DNA from 3 places in the Mesorhizobium sp. M8A.F.Ca.ET.208.01.1.1 genome. Region 2 is predicted to be linked to each of the others. Evidence: riboswitches for the same ligand, from Rfam matches in the RefSeq annotation. Region 2 holds a riboswitch; each other region holds the start of a gene.
What was found. Region 2 has a riboswitch for cobalamin ahead of EN851_RS01585 (DUF1636 family protein). Riboswitches for the same ligand answer to the same signal wherever they lie in the genome.
Positions count from the first base shown of each region.

Region 1: another riboswitch for cobalamin. It lies ahead of bluB (5,6-dimethylbenzimidazole synthase); the one in region 2 lies ahead of EN851_RS01585 (DUF1636 family protein).
Region 3: another riboswitch for cobalamin. It lies ahead of EN851_RS08770 (DUF1636 family protein); the one in region 2 lies ahead of EN851_RS01585 (DUF1636 family protein).

Region 1 is NZ_SRUT01000003.1:504,041-508,888, reverse strand. Features, by position in the region: gene EN851_RS19165 (pirin family protein) at 1-94, opposite strand, end outside; gene EN851_RS19160 (DUF2277 domain-containing protein) at 135-401, opposite strand; gene EN851_RS19155 (exodeoxyribonuclease VII small subunit) at 494-745, opposite strand; gene EN851_RS19150 (histone deacetylase family protein) at 749-1,675, opposite strand; cobalamin riboswitch at 1,850-2,032, shown strand; partial or broken gene bluB (5,6-dimethylbenzimidazole synthase) at 2,132-2,710, shown strand; gene EN851_RS19140 (hypothetical protein) at 2,878-3,861, opposite strand; gene EN851_RS19135 (TetR/AcrR family transcriptional regulator) at 3,949-4,557, opposite strand; gene EN851_RS19130 (MFS transporter) at 4,677-4,848, shown strand, end outside.
Region 2 is NZ_SRUT01000001.1:323,729-328,576, reverse strand. Features, by position in the region: gene EN851_RS01605 (NADH-quinone oxidoreductase subunit C) at 1-192, opposite strand, end outside; gene EN851_RS01600 (NADH-quinone oxidoreductase subunit B) at 197-778, opposite strand; gene EN851_RS01595 (NADH-quinone oxidoreductase subunit A) at 769-1,134, opposite strand; gene EN851_RS01590 (winged helix-turn-helix domain-containing protein) at 1,467-2,666, shown strand; cobalamin riboswitch at 2,696-2,902, shown strand; gene EN851_RS01585 (DUF1636 family protein) at 2,940-3,374, shown strand; gene cobW (cobalamin biosynthesis protein CobW) at 3,371-4,423, shown strand; gene EN851_RS01575 (cobaltochelatase subunit CobN) at 4,442-4,848, shown strand, end outside.
Region 3 is NZ_SRUT01000001.1:1,706,630-1,711,477, reverse strand. Features, by position in the region: gene EN851_RS08785 (DSD1 family PLP-dependent enzyme) at 1-58, shown strand, start outside; gene EN851_RS08780 (helix-turn-helix domain-containing GNAT family N-acetyltransferase) at 229-1,164, shown strand; gene EN851_RS08775 (AraC family transcriptional regulator) at 1,173-2,006, opposite strand; cobalamin riboswitch at 2,215-2,424, shown strand; gene EN851_RS08770 (DUF1636 family protein) at 2,514-2,927, shown strand; gene EN851_RS08765 (ABC transporter ATP-binding protein) at 2,924-3,712, shown strand; gene EN851_RS08760 (ABC transporter substrate-binding protein) at 3,759-4,706, shown strand; gene EN851_RS08755 (iron ABC transporter permease) at 4,706-4,848, shown strand, end outside.

The DNA of each region.
Region 1 (4,848 bases), on a different contig from region 2:
CAATATCCTTGGCGTTCGGGATGACCATCAGCTCGATCTGGTCGCTGGCGAAGGCATCGCCGGCCTCAGGGTCTTTCCCCGGGAAGAAGCTCATGAACTCTCCTGGTCAGCGCTCGGTGGCTGCCTCGGCCGCATCAGGCAAAGCGGATCGCGGCCTTTGCTCTTAGTTTGGCCGCCACCTCTTCGCGATTGCGCGGATGCTGGTGGGTTTCGAGGGAATCAAGCAATTCGCGTGCGGATGCCGCGATGGCTTCGACCGCATGATCGAACGCATGCTGGTTCTGTTTCGACGGCCGCGTCGTTCCGCTCAGCTTGCGGACAAACTGGAGTGCCGCGTCGCGGACTTCGTCATTGGTTGCCGGCGGATCAAAATTGAACAGGGTCTTGATGTTTCTGCACATCGTTTCCAAACCTCCTCTGGTCCGTTTCAATCGGGACGAACTGTATCCTCAATCATGATCGTGTCCAAAAATCGGTAAGGCTGCTCGGAGCCTTAGTCCGCGTCGAGCGGCTCGGTTCCAACCGGCTTGCCATCGCGCGACAGCCTGATCTTCTCGACCTTGTCTTCGGCTGCCTTCAGCAACCGGTCGCAATGCGCCTTCAGCGCCTCGCCACGCTCGTAGATCCGGATCGACTGGTCGAGCGGCACGTCGCCACGCTCGAGATCATCGACGATCTTCTCCAGCGCGTCGAGTGCCTGTTCGAAGCTCATCGCCTTGACGTCTTCATTGATCTCACCGCTCATCATTCATCCTTTCATCAGTCGCCCGACATGGGCGGCGACCGAAAATGCCAATCCCTGCAGATCGTAGCCACCCTCGAGTAGGCTGACGAGCCGGTTGCCGCCGTGGCGTGCGGCGCGCTGCATCAACTGGCCGGTCGCCCAGTCGAAATCGTCCTCGGTCAGATTGATCTCGGCCAGCGGGTCGCGGTGGTGCGCGTCGAAGCCGGCCGAAATGATGATCAGGTCGGGGGCGAAATTGTCGAGCGATGGCAGCACGCGCGACAGGAAGGCATCGCGAAACACCTCGCTGCCGGTCTGTGGCGCCAGCGGCGCGTTGACGATGTTGCCGGCACCGGTCTCGTTCTTCGCCCCGGTGCCTGGGTACAACGGCATCTGGTGCGTCGAGCAATAGAGCACCGACGGATCGTCCCAGAAAATATCCTGCGTGCCGTTGCCGTGATGCACGTCCCAGTCGACGACGGCGACACGCTCGGCGCCGTGCCTCTTCTGCGCGTAGCGGGCAGCGATCGCCGCCGTGTTGAAGAAGCAGAAGCCCATTGCGGTGGTCTTTTCGGCATGGTGGCCGGGCGGACGGGCGGCGACGAAGACATTGTCGGCGCGGCCCGCAAAGACGTCGTCGACGGCGGCGTTGGCGGCGCCGATCGCCGTGATCGCGGCCTGCCAGCTCTTCGGGCTGGCGGTGGTGTCGGCGTCGATGTGGGCAATGCCTTCGTGGGGGATGGCGGCGCGGACACGCGCGACGAAATCGGCGGGATGCGCATAGAGGATCGTCGCCTCGTCGCCTTGCGGTGCCTCGACGCGGTCGAGCGCGGCAAAAGCTTCGTCGTCGAGCACGCGCTCGATGGCGCGCAGGCGGTCGGGCCGCTCGGGGTGACCCGGCGGGGTGATGTGTTCGAGAAAGACGGGGTGCGTGTAGAGACGGGTAGCCATCTCCCCTATCTAGTGCCCCGGCGCCGTAATGGCCATGCATGGCGGCTTGATCGCTGGGGAAAATCACGCCTGCGTTGGCGTCGCTGCGGGGATTGGCGACGCCGGGGCTTCGGCGTAAGGTGACCGACACTGCCTGGTGCCTGCCGGTCTGTTTGTTTTAGCCGCATTCTGCGACGCCAAATGATTTCACTTGGCTGCAAATGCTCCGGCGGGAGAATCGGGAACACGGTTGAATTCCGTGGCGTGCCCAACGCTGTAAGGGGGACCGCGCCGGTAAATGCCACTGTCGATGACGGGAAGGCACCGGACGCGGGTTGATCCCGAGCCAGAAGACCGGCCTGGCAGGCATCGTCATCCGCATGGTCAGGCGGATGACATCAGAGCGATGTGGGTCCTCTTGGACGCGCAAAGTTCGCTCTGAGAATTTGAACTGCTGCAATCGCAAGGGGACAAGCGATGCCGGAAGCCATGACCGCTCCAATGGGCGATGGATTTGATCAGATAGCGCGTGACGCGGTTTATCGCGCCATGTTCACGCGGCGCGATGTCCGCAGCCATTTTACATCGGAGGCGATCGACGATGCAGTGCTGGCGCGGCTGCTGCTTGCCGCCCACCACGCGCCATCGGTCGGCTTCATGCAACCCTGGAATTTCATCGTCATCCGCGATGCCGCGCGACGGGCGAAGGTGCGCGACCTGTTCCTTGCCGCGCGCGAGCAAGAACTGCCGGCAATCGAGGCAGACCGGCAGGCGCTCTACCGCAACCTCAAGCTCGAAGGCATTTGCGAAAGCGCATTCAACATCTGTATCACCTGCGACCGCGAGCGCTCGAAAGGCTCGCCGCTGGGGCGCTGGCACAACCCGGAAATGGATCTCTACAGCACGGTCTGCGCGGTGCAGAATTTCTGGCTGGCCGCGCGCGCTGAAGGCATTGGCGTCGGCTGGGTCAGCATCATCGAGGCGCAAGCGCTGAACAGCCTGCTGTCTATCCCCGATCACGTGACGCCGATCGCCTATCTCTGCGTCGGTCGTGTCTCGGAGTTCGCGCCGAAACCGGACCTCGAAACGCATGGCTGGGGCCGACGCCTGCCGCTGCCCGACCTGATCATGAGCGAGACGTTTTGCGGCCAGGGTGAGGCACCGCTCAAATCGGCGGTGGCGCGCCTCGACACCGTCGCAGGTGCGCCCGCCAGCCCCGCCGATCAGCGCGTCGCGCCGGCCATGTCCCAGCGCGAGCCGCCGAAGGTGGAGAGCGCCTTGTCCTTGAGTTCCCGGAACTTCGACGAGGCTTCGGCCAGCCTGGCGTCCCAGGCGGCATCGGGCACCTGGCCCTCGATGGTCTTGAAATAGACCTGCATCAGGCAGGCAATGGCGAATGGCTCGATGAAGGCCGCCTTGAAAGCCCAGGCAAAGACGATGGCGAGCACGAAAGCCCAGCCGGCGAGTTGCCCGGGCATGACATAAAGAATGGCGGCTGCCGGAGCCAGCATCAGCAGGAAAATCACGAAAGACACGCCCCACATGATGACCGCCAGCCAGACGGCGTTCTTGACCATGGTCTTGCCGTTCTGGGCGTAGAGCACCACGCCTTGCCGCGCCGTCTCGAAGGGCGAGGACGAATTGATGCGGATATTGTAACCGAGAATGATCTCGTCGACATAGGTCAGCGACAGGCGGATCACCGTGTTGAGGAACGAGACCAGGCCGCTCAGGCCCGGAATGGGCAGGAAGGCCGCGATGCCGCCCAGCAGGCCGGTGATGGCGCGGATGGCGCCCTTGACCAACTGGTCGACGACGAAAAGGATGTTCGCCTCGGCAAAGCGCTCGGTCACAACCTCTTTCGCGTAGGCGATCTGGTTCTGGCCGTCGGGAACGTCATGTCCGTCGATCAGATGCACCATGACGGCGATATGGCCTGCCTTGACGACGTAGAGGATGTATTCGCGCAGCCAATAGACAGCGATCGAGACGACGCCGAATCCGACCACGCCGCCCCAAAGGGCAAAGGACAACGGTCCGTCGGGATCGGTGGAGATATGGCCGACGCCATAGCCGACCGAGGCACCGGTGCCGGTGGCCATGATGTAGGCCAGTGTGATGCCGAAATAGACGATCATGCGAAAGACAATGAAAGGCCAGGTCCGCATCATGATGGACACCGACCTGCCGATATCGAAATCCCACATGCCCCGAATCCCCCAGAGGTGGCTGTGGAGGATGCGCCCAAACCGGCTATTGTCAATTGCGGGCGGTGGCGGAAGCGCCACGGCGGCTCAGTTTGGCCGTGCTTCCGGTTTCTCGAGCAGGCCTTCGAGCAATTGCTTGAACGCGGCCACAACCTTCCTCGACGTCGCTTCGGGATCGTTCGAGTTGGCGATCCGCTGTGCGGCCTGACTGCTCGCACCGTTGATCAACCGCGCCGCCGTTTCGGGATCGACGCCCGGCACCACCATCCCCTCCTGTTGCAGCGCCGTCAGATGATCGGTCATTGAACCGACGCAGGCATTGGCATTCGACCATTGCGCCGGATCGCCCAGCACGGCCGGGCCATCCCGGAACATGATGCGCTGGATTTCCGGCTCCAGCGCCATTTCGATGTAGGTCGTGCATTCGTCGACGAAATGCTGCCAGCGGGTCGGCGCCCTCGACGCGACCTCATTCACCCGGGCGGCCATTTCCGCGTCGATCTCGGCGATAACCGCCTGCAGCAGCCCCTTCTTGTCGCCGAAATGATGATAGAGGGCACCGCGTGTCAGCCCGGCCGACGCGGTGAAATCGTCCATCGACGCTTCGGCGTAGCCAATGGTGCCGAAAGCCTGGCGGGCCGCCGTGATCAGCTTGGCTCGCGTCTCGGCAATCATCTCCTTGCGGGGTTTGTGCATGGTTCTGGACCTATTCACATACGCCTCGTATGCCAATTGACATACGCTACGTATGAACTATCTGACATTCATACGCATCGTATGTAATTGTCGCTTCATCCTTTGTCGAGGAACCCGCCATGCAAAACCCCTATTCGGAAATCTTTCGCGCCCCCGGAGCCAAAGGCTTTGCGGCCGCCGGCTTCCTGGCGCGCCTGCCGATCGCCATGGCACCGATCGGCATCGTGGCGATGCTGTCTCAGACGCGTGGCGAATACTGGCTGGCCGGCGCGGTCTCGGCGACTTTTGCGC
Region 2 (4,848 bases):
GTCGGCGCCGCAGACATCGATGATCGAAATGAACTGGCAGCGCGCATCGTCGCGCAGGAAGGTCATTACCTCGATCAGGTTTTGCGGCTCGACGTGAACGGTAAGCTCGCCATAAGCGAGCACAGCGTCGCTGAAGCGGCCAGGCAGCTTCTCGCCGAGATAGGTCGACAGTTCGCTAAGGGATGCGGCCATGGATTTACCGTTCGATCGTGCCGGTGCGGCGGATCTTCTTCTGCAGGAGAAGAATGCCGTAGAGCAGGGCTTCGGCGCTCGGCGGGCAGCCGGGCACATAGATGTCGACCGGCACGACCCGGTCGCAGCCGCGCACCACCGAATAGGAATAGTGGTAATAGCCGCCGCCATTGGCGCAGGAGCCCATCGAGATGACGTAGCGCGGCTCCGGCATCTGGTCGTAGACCTTGCGCAGCGCGGGCGCCATCTTGTTGGTCAGCGTGCCGGCCACGATCATGATGTCGGACTGGCGCGGAGACGCGCGCGGCGCGACACCGAAGCGCTCCGAATCGTAGCGCGGCATCGAGGTGTGGATCATCTCGACAGCGCAGCACGCCAGGCCGAAGGTCATGAACATCAACGAGCCGCTGCGCGCCCAGGTGATCAGCGCCTCGGTCGAGGTGACCAGAAAACCCTTGTCGGCAAGCTCATTGTTGATTTCGAGGAAGAAGGGATCGTCCTCCCCCACCGGCCTGCCGGTGTTGGGATCGATGATGCCCTTGGGCTTTGGCGCGACGAGGGTACCTGAACTGTCGTTCAATCCCATTCCAGCGCTCCTTTTTTCCATTCATAGGCAAAGCCGATGGTCAGCACTGCCAAAAACACCATCATCGACCAGAAGCCGAGCATGCCGATCTTCGAGAAGGACACCGCCCAGGGAAACAGGAAGGCCACTTCGAGGTCGAAGATGATGAACAGGATCGACACCAGGTAGAAACGAATGTCGAACTTCATGCGGGCGTCGTCGAACGAGTTGAAACCGCACTCGTAGGCGGAAAGCTTTTCGGGATCGGGGTTGCGGTACGCCACCAGGAACGGCGCGACCAGCAGCGCCAGGCCGACCACCAGCGCCACGCCGATGAACAGGACGATGGGCAGGTACGAACTGAGGAGTGCGTTCATGCAGCGGCTTTCCGTTGGCGCCAATCCACGTTGATTACAGCAGCGGACCTTAATGCGGAAGCGTGACAGTTTAACCGCTGAACCGTTTTAAGGAGCCTATGCTGCAACGCGGCGAGGGTTAGCGCAGCACTTCCAGCGAAGCAAGTCAAACCTTGTTCAAAACAACGAGCTGGACGGCATTCCGGGAGAAACTGGTCTCATAGGCTCCTGTTTGATTTCCTTCTCTTTTTACTCCACTTTTCTCTCCTGACAGGGTTGCCGCCAAAACCCTGCTAGCATGGGCTGGAATCACCCATCACACCTTTGTCAAAGCACCTCAGAGTGACGCCTGCATGAAGGAAAAGATCTCGCTTGCCGCCGCCCGGCGCATCGCGCTCGCAGCCCAGGGGTTTCTCGATCCCCGCCCCGCCGGCACACCCGACCGCCGCCATTTCGCCCGCGTCCTGTCCCGCACCGGCCTGCTGCAGATCGATTCCGTCAGTGCGGTGGTGCGTGCCCACTATATGCCGCTCTATTCGCGTCTGGGTCCCTATCCCGTCGCCTTGCTCGACAACGCCGCCGTGACGCGCAAGCGCACGGTGTTCGAATATTGGGCACACGAGGCCTCATTCCTGCCGGTCGAGACGTACCCGCTGATGCGCTGGCGCATGCAGCGCGCCGAGCAAGGCGATGAAATGTATCTGGGGCTGGCCAAATGGGGCCGTGAGCACGCTGCCTATATAGAAGAGATCTACCGCCAGGTCGTCGATCGTGGCCCGATCGCCGCTTCGGCGCTGGAAGGCCAGAAAGGCTCCGGCGGCTGGTGGGGTTGGAGCCACGCCAAGCACGCCTTCGAATGGCTGTTCTGGGCCGGCCGCATCACCACGGCGCACCGGCGCGGTTTCGAGCGCTTCTATGACCTGCCCGAGCGGGTGCTGCCGCAAGCGATCCTCGACCTGCCGGTACCGGCGGCCGAGGATGCACATCGCGAATTGCTGCGCATTTCCGCCCGCGCCCACGGCATCGCCACATCAGGCGACCTGCGCGACTATTTCCGGCTCTCCCCCGCCGACATGAAAGGCCGGCTCGAGGAACTGGTCGAACTCGGCGAGTTGTTGCCGGTCCGTGTCGAGGGGTGGGACAAGCCAGCTTACCTTCATAGGGATGCGCGTTTGCCACGCAAGATCGAGGCCCGCGCCCTGCTGGCGCCGTTCGATCCCGTCGTCTTCGAGCGCTCGCGCTCGGAGCGGCTGTTCGATTTTCACTATCGCATCGAAATCTACACCCCGGCCGAGAAGCGCCAATACGGCTACTATGTCCTGCCCTTCCTGCTTGGCGACAGGATCGTGGCGCGCGTCGACCTCAAAGCCGACCGGCCGGCCAGTGTCCTGCGCGTCCATGCCGCCTATGCCGAGCCCGGCGCGCCGCCTGAAACCGCCGCTGAACTTTTCGAGGAATTGAAGCAGATGCAGGGCTGGCTTGGGCTTGAACGCATCGAAGTGACGCCTGCCGGCGACCTCGGCCCGGCGCTGTCCGACATCGCGGTGTCGTAAGCTCGCGTTGACACCGCTGCCCGCAAGAGCCTAAATCCGATCCAGACGGTCTCCTCTCGGCAAAGGGAGGAGCCAAGAGGGAATGCGGTGCGGGCCGAAAAGCCCAAATCCGCGGCTGTCCCCGCAACTGTAAGCGAAGAGCCAAGGCCGAAAGCCACTGGGATTGTCCCGGGAAGGCGGCTACCCAAGGCGATGACCCGCGAGCCAGGAGACCTGCCGTCTGGAATGCAAGAATCCGATCGCCCGGCGGGTTTTCCGGGCAAGGAGCCTGATTTGGATCGCGACAGCAGTTTCTCGGCTGAAACAACGGACATTTCGTCCGGCGGGGATGATTCCCTGGCCGGCATCACTGTCATCGTCTGCGCCTCCTGTCGCGACGAGACCGGTTCCGACGCCCATCCCCGGGCCGGCGAACTTCTGGCTGAAGATACCCGCCAAGCCGCCTCGGGCGAGCAAATTCGCATCCGCACGGTCGAATGCCTCGGCAATTGCAAGCGCAGGCTGAGCGCCGCGATCCTGCGCGACGGATGCTGGAGCTATGTGTTCGGCGACCTGACCACAACCAGCGGCGCCGATCTCGTCGCCGGCGCGAAACTCTTCGCCACCTCGACCGACGGCCTCATTCCCTGGCGCGGCCGGCCCGATAGCCTCAAGCGCGGCCTCGTTGCCCGCATCCCTCCTCTCGACATGCTGAAGGACTTGATATGACCGCTCCAAATTCGGCCGGCAATCTCTCCCGCGTTCCCTGCACCGTCGTTACCGGCTTCCTCGGCGCCGGCAAGACGACGCTGGTCCGCCATCTCCTGGAAAATGCCGGCGGCAAGCGGATTGCCATCATCGTCAACGAATTCGGCGATATCGGCATCGACGGCGAAATCCTCAAGGGCTGCGGTATCGACACCTGCCCCGAGGAAAACATCGTCGAACTGGCCAATGGCTGCATCTGCTGCACCGTCGCCGACGATTTCGTGCCAGCGCTCGACCAGATCCTGTCGCTGACGCCGAAGGTCGACCACATCCTGATCGAAACCTCCGGTCTCGCCCTCCCCAAACCTTTGGTCCAGGCGTTCCAGTGGCCGACGGTGAAAAGCCGCGTCACCGTCGATGGCGTCATCGCCGTGGTCGACGGTCCCGCACTTGCGGAAGGCCGCGTCGCCAACGACATGGAAGCCCTGCAGGCGCAACGCGCCGGGGATGAAAGCCTCGACCATGACGATCCGGTCGAAGAGGTGTTCGAGGACCAGATCGCCTGCGCCGACCTGATCATCCTGTCGAAGAGCGACCTGATGGACGCCGAGGGCTCGGCCCGCGCCAACGCCATCGTCAACGAACACTCCGCCCGCGCGGTGAAGATCGTGCCGACGTCGCATGGCAAGGTCGATCCCTCGGTGCTGCTCGGGCTTGGTCTTGCCGTCGAGGACGACATCGAGAACCGCAAGTCCCATCACGACGGCGCATTCGACCACGAGCATGACGACTTCGACACATTCATCGTCGACATTCCCTCGATCGCCAATCCCGACGATCTGGCAAAACGTGTCGCAGAGGCCGCCGAACAGGAAAACGTGCTGCGTGTAAAAGGCTTCGTCGAGGTCGGCGGCAAGCCGATGCGGCTCCTGCTGCAGGCCGTCGGCCCACGCGTCAATCATTACTATGACCGTGCCTGGAGCGCCGAGGACGACCGCCGCTCGCGCCTGGTCGTCATTGGTCTCAAGGGGCTGAACCGTCCGGCGATCGAACGTATCCTCGCCGGCTGATTTCAGACACGGACCGCGATGCACATCCTCACCACGACCTCCGCTTCGCTTGACGACCTCGCCGAGCCTGTCGATCTCAGGCAGACGCCGGCGGATATCGTGGCCTTGTCCTTCACCGACAGCGATCTCGCCGGACTGGCGGCGGCGTGGAAGGCGGACGCCGACCGCCTGCCCTCCATGCGGCTTGCGGCACTGCGCGACCTGCGCCATCCCATGTCCGTCGACCTCTGGATCGACAGCGTCGCCCGCCATGCCAAGGTCATCCTGGTGCGCATCCTCGGCGGCAACGACTGGTGGCGCTATGGCTGCGACCAGCTGGCGGTGATTGCCCGTGAGCGCGGCATCAAACTGGCGCTGCTTCCGGGTGAAAGCCATGACGAGGATCTCAGGCTGATCGAAGCCTCGACGCTGCCACGCGCCGAACT
Region 3 (4,848 bases), 1.4 Mb from region 2:
CGCGGTGCTTTCCCGTGGCAGGATCGTCGACCGCTGGCCGGTGCTGCCGATGGGGTGACGTTTCGGCGTTCGCCATTGGCGCCTGCATTTGCGATGTCGTGATTCTAGGGGCTGCGCTCCTCTTCGCTCCTTCTCCTAGAATGACGAAGTTGTGAAGCGCCTCGTTGCAATGACTTTATTGACTAAGTCAACTAAATGATTGATCCTGTCCACGACAGGAGGACTGCCATGACGATCCACGACCACCCCGGCAAGGAACGCATCGACGCAGTGCGCGCCTTCAACCGCTTCTACACCCGCCAGATCGGTGTGCTCGACGAAGGCTGGCTGAAAAGCACCTTTTCGCTTACCGAGGCGCGGGTGCTCTATGAGCTTGCCCATCGCGACGGGCTCGTCGCCAGCGACCTGGTGCGCGATCTCGGCCTCGACCCCGGCTATGTCAGCCGTTTGCTCAAAAAATTCGAAGAGCGCGGTCTGGTCGAGCGCGAAGCCACCGAAGCGGACGCGCGCCGCGCCTCGATCGCGCTGACGCCGGCGGGCAGGGAAGCCTTCGCGCCGCTCAACCAGGATTCGCACGACCAGGTGCGAGCGCTGCTCGATCGACTGGCGCCCGTCGACCAGGATCGGCTGGTCAAGGCCATGCGCATCGTTCAGGACCTGCTCGGCGACAGACCCGAACCCAAGGTGCCTTACATCCTGCGGCCGCTAGAGGTTGGCGACATCGGCTGGGTCACGCGCCGCCAGGGCATGCTCTACGCGCAGGACTATGGCTGGGACGAAACCTATGAGGCGCTGGTCGCTGAGATCCTCGGCGAGTTCGTAAAGAAATTCGATCCGAAATGGGAGCGCGGCTGGATCGCCGAGCGGGAAGGCGAGGTCGTCGGCTCGGTCTTCGTCGTGCGCAAGTCGGATCAGGTGGCCAAGCTGCGGCTGCTCTATGTCGAACCGTCGGCGCGGGGCCTCGGCATCGGCAAACGGCTGGTCGAGGAATGCATCGGCTTTGCCCGCGCCAGGGGGTACAAGACGCTGACTTTGTGGACCAACGACATTCTGACCGCGGCCCGGCACCTCTACCAGGCGGCCGGTTTCAAGCTGACCGAGGAAGAGCCTCACCATTCCTTCGGCAAGGATCTGGTTGGCCAGAACTGGGATCTGGAGCTGTAGCGGCGCCTCTATGCCTTGACCGGCACCCAGATCTCCAGCCCGCCATTACCGGTGCGGGCATCGAATTCGGGCCCATAGCGCTCGAATTCCGGCGCGTCGGCGATTTCATGGCCGGAGGCCGGGAGCCAGCTGTTCCAGATCGTGTTGATCGTGCGCCGGATGGTCGAGATGTGCTCGCGATGCGTGAAAACGGCGTATTTCCGCGCCGGCACATGCACCCGGTAGAATTCCTTCGGCAGGTCGGAGAAGTCCGACACCTCGACGCCGACGACATAGTCGAAATTGCCGGCATCGTCGCCATTGAGGCAGACACCGTAGAAAACGCCTGGGACTTCGCCGGGGATGTTGCCGATATAAGGGCTGAAACGCTGCCACTGCATCGGAATGCCGGCGCTCGATTCGCAGCTGTAGCGCTCGCCGAAGCCGGCGATGAGGAAGGGTCGGCTGGTCTCGAAGCGCGGTGGTTCAAGGCTGGTGAGCAGGGTATGGTCCATCAAGATAGGCTCCACGAGATCGAGTGTCTTGGTCGAACCTTGCGCGCGCACCAGTTCCGGCGTGGTGCCGAACTGGTCGCGGAAGGCACGGGTGAAAGCCTCATGCGAGTTGTAGCCGGCGTCGAGCGCGACGCACAGTATGTCGGGCGCGCCGCCGGCGAGCCTGCGCGCCGCCTCGGTCAGCCGGCGCGAGCGCATGTAACCCATGACGGAACGGCCGGTGGCGGCGCCGAAGGCGCGCGTCACATGAAAGCGCGACACGCCGCTGCTGTGGGCGACGTCGTCGAGCGTAACAGCCTCCGGCAGATGGCTTTCGACAAACCATAGCGCTTTCTCGGTCGGGTTCATGTGCTCCTCGCATGTGGCGTCTTCACTCTGGCGCCTCGTTGCCCGGCCAGTTTGATCGAAATTGCGCATGGCGCAAAATCGAAAACGGCAACGCTGACAGGCGTGGACGCAAAGTCCGTCCGCGCCCATGCCGACGGCAGGCTTGCTCTCGTATGAGTTCTGTTATAACAAAACGAGGTATCGCCTTGCCTCGAATTCGCTCGCGGCATAGGCTGCGACTCGTGATGGTCCCCGAGCCGAAAGGCGAGGGGTGAAAAGGGAACGCGGTGAGACCCGGTTTTTGGGTCGAGGCCGCGGCTGCCCCCGCAACTGTAAGCGGCGAGCAAGATCCGGAACGCCACTGGCCGGCAAGGCTGGGAAGGCAGGATTGCGCAGAGACCCGTGAGCCAGGAGACCTGCCATCACTGAGTTGACCGGACGGGGTGTGCCGGGAGGAGACGTGGACATCGGTCTTGTCGGCCGGTCGACCAACATCCTTCCGTCGCCAGTTTTGAAAGTGACGTGAAGTTGGACGGCGCAATCGATCGTATTCAGCCCAGCCCGATGCACCAGATCATCGTGTGCACCCTTTGCCGCGACGTGCCGACCGGCGTCAGGTCGGGCGAAGGTTTGTGCGCCGAGTTGCGCTCCCGCCTCTCGGCCCAGCCTGACGTGGCGCATGGTTTCACGGTCGAGGGCGTGGCTTGCATGGCGGGTTGCGCGCGTCCCCTGACGGTGGCTTTCCAGGCACCAGGCAAGGCCGCCTATCTCTTCGGGTCGATCGACGCGCAGGCCGACGCCGCCGACCTCGTGCGATTCGCCCGGCTCTACGCTTCGCTTGCCGACGGCTGGTGCAATTCCGGACAACGTCCGCCGCGCCTGGCCGGCAAGACGCTTGCCCGCATTCCGGGGGCGGGCAAGCTGGCGGAAGGCAGTCGATGACAACGCCGCTTCTCGATGCGTGCGACCTGGGCGCGATAGCGAATGGCCGGCATCTGGTCCATGCGGTCAGCCTGTCGGTGACATCAGGCGACCGCCTTGCCATCATTGGCCCCAACGGCGCCGGCAAGACCACGTTGCTGCGCATGTTGTCCGGCATGCTCAGGCCGAGCTTCGGAGAGGTGAAGCTTGGCGGGCGGCGCCTGGACAGGATTTCGCCCGCCGAGCGGGCCCGGCATATCGCCGTCGTGGGCCAGAGCGACCAACCGGATCCGCGTTTGGCGGTGATCGACTATGTCGAGCTTGGCCGCGTCCCGCATGCCGGCCTGAGGGGCCGGAGCGAGGAACGCGACATTGTGGTGGACGCGCTGCGCCGGACCGGCCTGTTGTCGTTGCTCGGCCGGAGCATCGGCTCGCTGTCTGGTGGCGAACGCCAGCGCGCCCAGCTTGCGCGTGCCATCGCGCAGGAGCCCAAGATCCTTTTTCTCGACGAACCGACCAACCACCTCGACCCGCGCGCCCGCGCGCAGCTGCTCGAACTGGTGGCCGGCTTCGGCATGACCGTTATCGCGGTGCTGCACGATCTGACCCTGGTGGCACCCTTCGCCACCAGGGTCGCGGTGATGAACGAAGCCCGGCTGCAGGCGCTGGCGCCGCCGCACGAGGCGTTGACGCAACAGCTGATCCGCGAGATTTTCGGCGTCGACGTGTTTCGCCTGCGCCATCCCACCGAGGATCGCGAACTGACGGTGTTCGACCTTCCGAACCGCGCCTCGCCGCCATCCTGATCAACGCCCCTCATCGTCCGACACAGTTCAACTAAGGAGCAAATCCGTGAAACGCCTTGCCTTCTCGCTCGCCCTCTCGCTGCTGGCCTCGACGGCCTTCGCCTTCCCCGTCACCGTCGACAGCTGCGGCAAGCCGCTGACCTTCGACGCTCCGCCGAAGCGCGCCGTCATCCATGATCTCAACATGGCCGAGATGGCCTTCGCGCTGAAGCTGCAGCCTTCGATCGTCGGCCTGACGGGCATCAGTGGATGGTACAAGGTCGGCCCCGAATTCAAGGCCGAACAGGGTGCCATTCCCGAACTGGCGCCGAAATATCCGACCCTGGAGAACCTCGTCGCCGTCGAGCCCGACTTCTTCTTCGCCGGCTGGTACTACGGCATGAAGCCCGGCGGCGACGTGACGCCCGACACGCTCGCTCCGCACGGCATCAAGACGCTGGTACTGACCGAAAGCTGCGTCCACCTCGACAAGAGCCGCCCGGTCGCCTCCATGGACCTGCTCTATGGCGACGTCGAAAAGCTGGGCAAGATCTTCGGCAAGGAGGCAGAAGCGGAACAGCTTGTTGCCGGCTGGAAGGCGCAACTCGCCGAGATCAGCGCCAAGGTCGGCAGCGCGAAGGGAACACGCGTGTTCCTCTACGATTCCGGCGAGGACAAGCCGTTTACCGCGGGAAAATTCGCCATCCCCAGCGCCATGATCTCGGCGGCCGGCGGCGACAATATCATGGCCGACTTGGAAACGAGCTGGGGCAACACGGACTGGGAGACGGTGGCGGCGCGCAATCCGCAATTCCTCATCCTGCTCGATTATCAGGACGGCGGCGGCTACAGGAAACTGCTCGATTTCCTGAAGGCGCACCCGGCGATGAAGGAGACGGACGCGGTCAGGAACGAGCGCTTCGTGGCGCTTCGTTATGCCGAGCTGACACCAGGACCGGCGAACATCGAAGCCATCGGCCAGATCGCCAGGGCGATGCATCCGGAAGCGTTCTGATGGATCTTGCCCGAGAGCACAAATCCGGCGCGCTTTCAGGGCACAGGGCCTTCACGCTGGCCATGACGGCGGGCGCGGTGGCGCTCGTCGCTCTCGCGCTGCTGTCGATCGCTTATGGCTCGACGCTGATACCTCTGAGCGA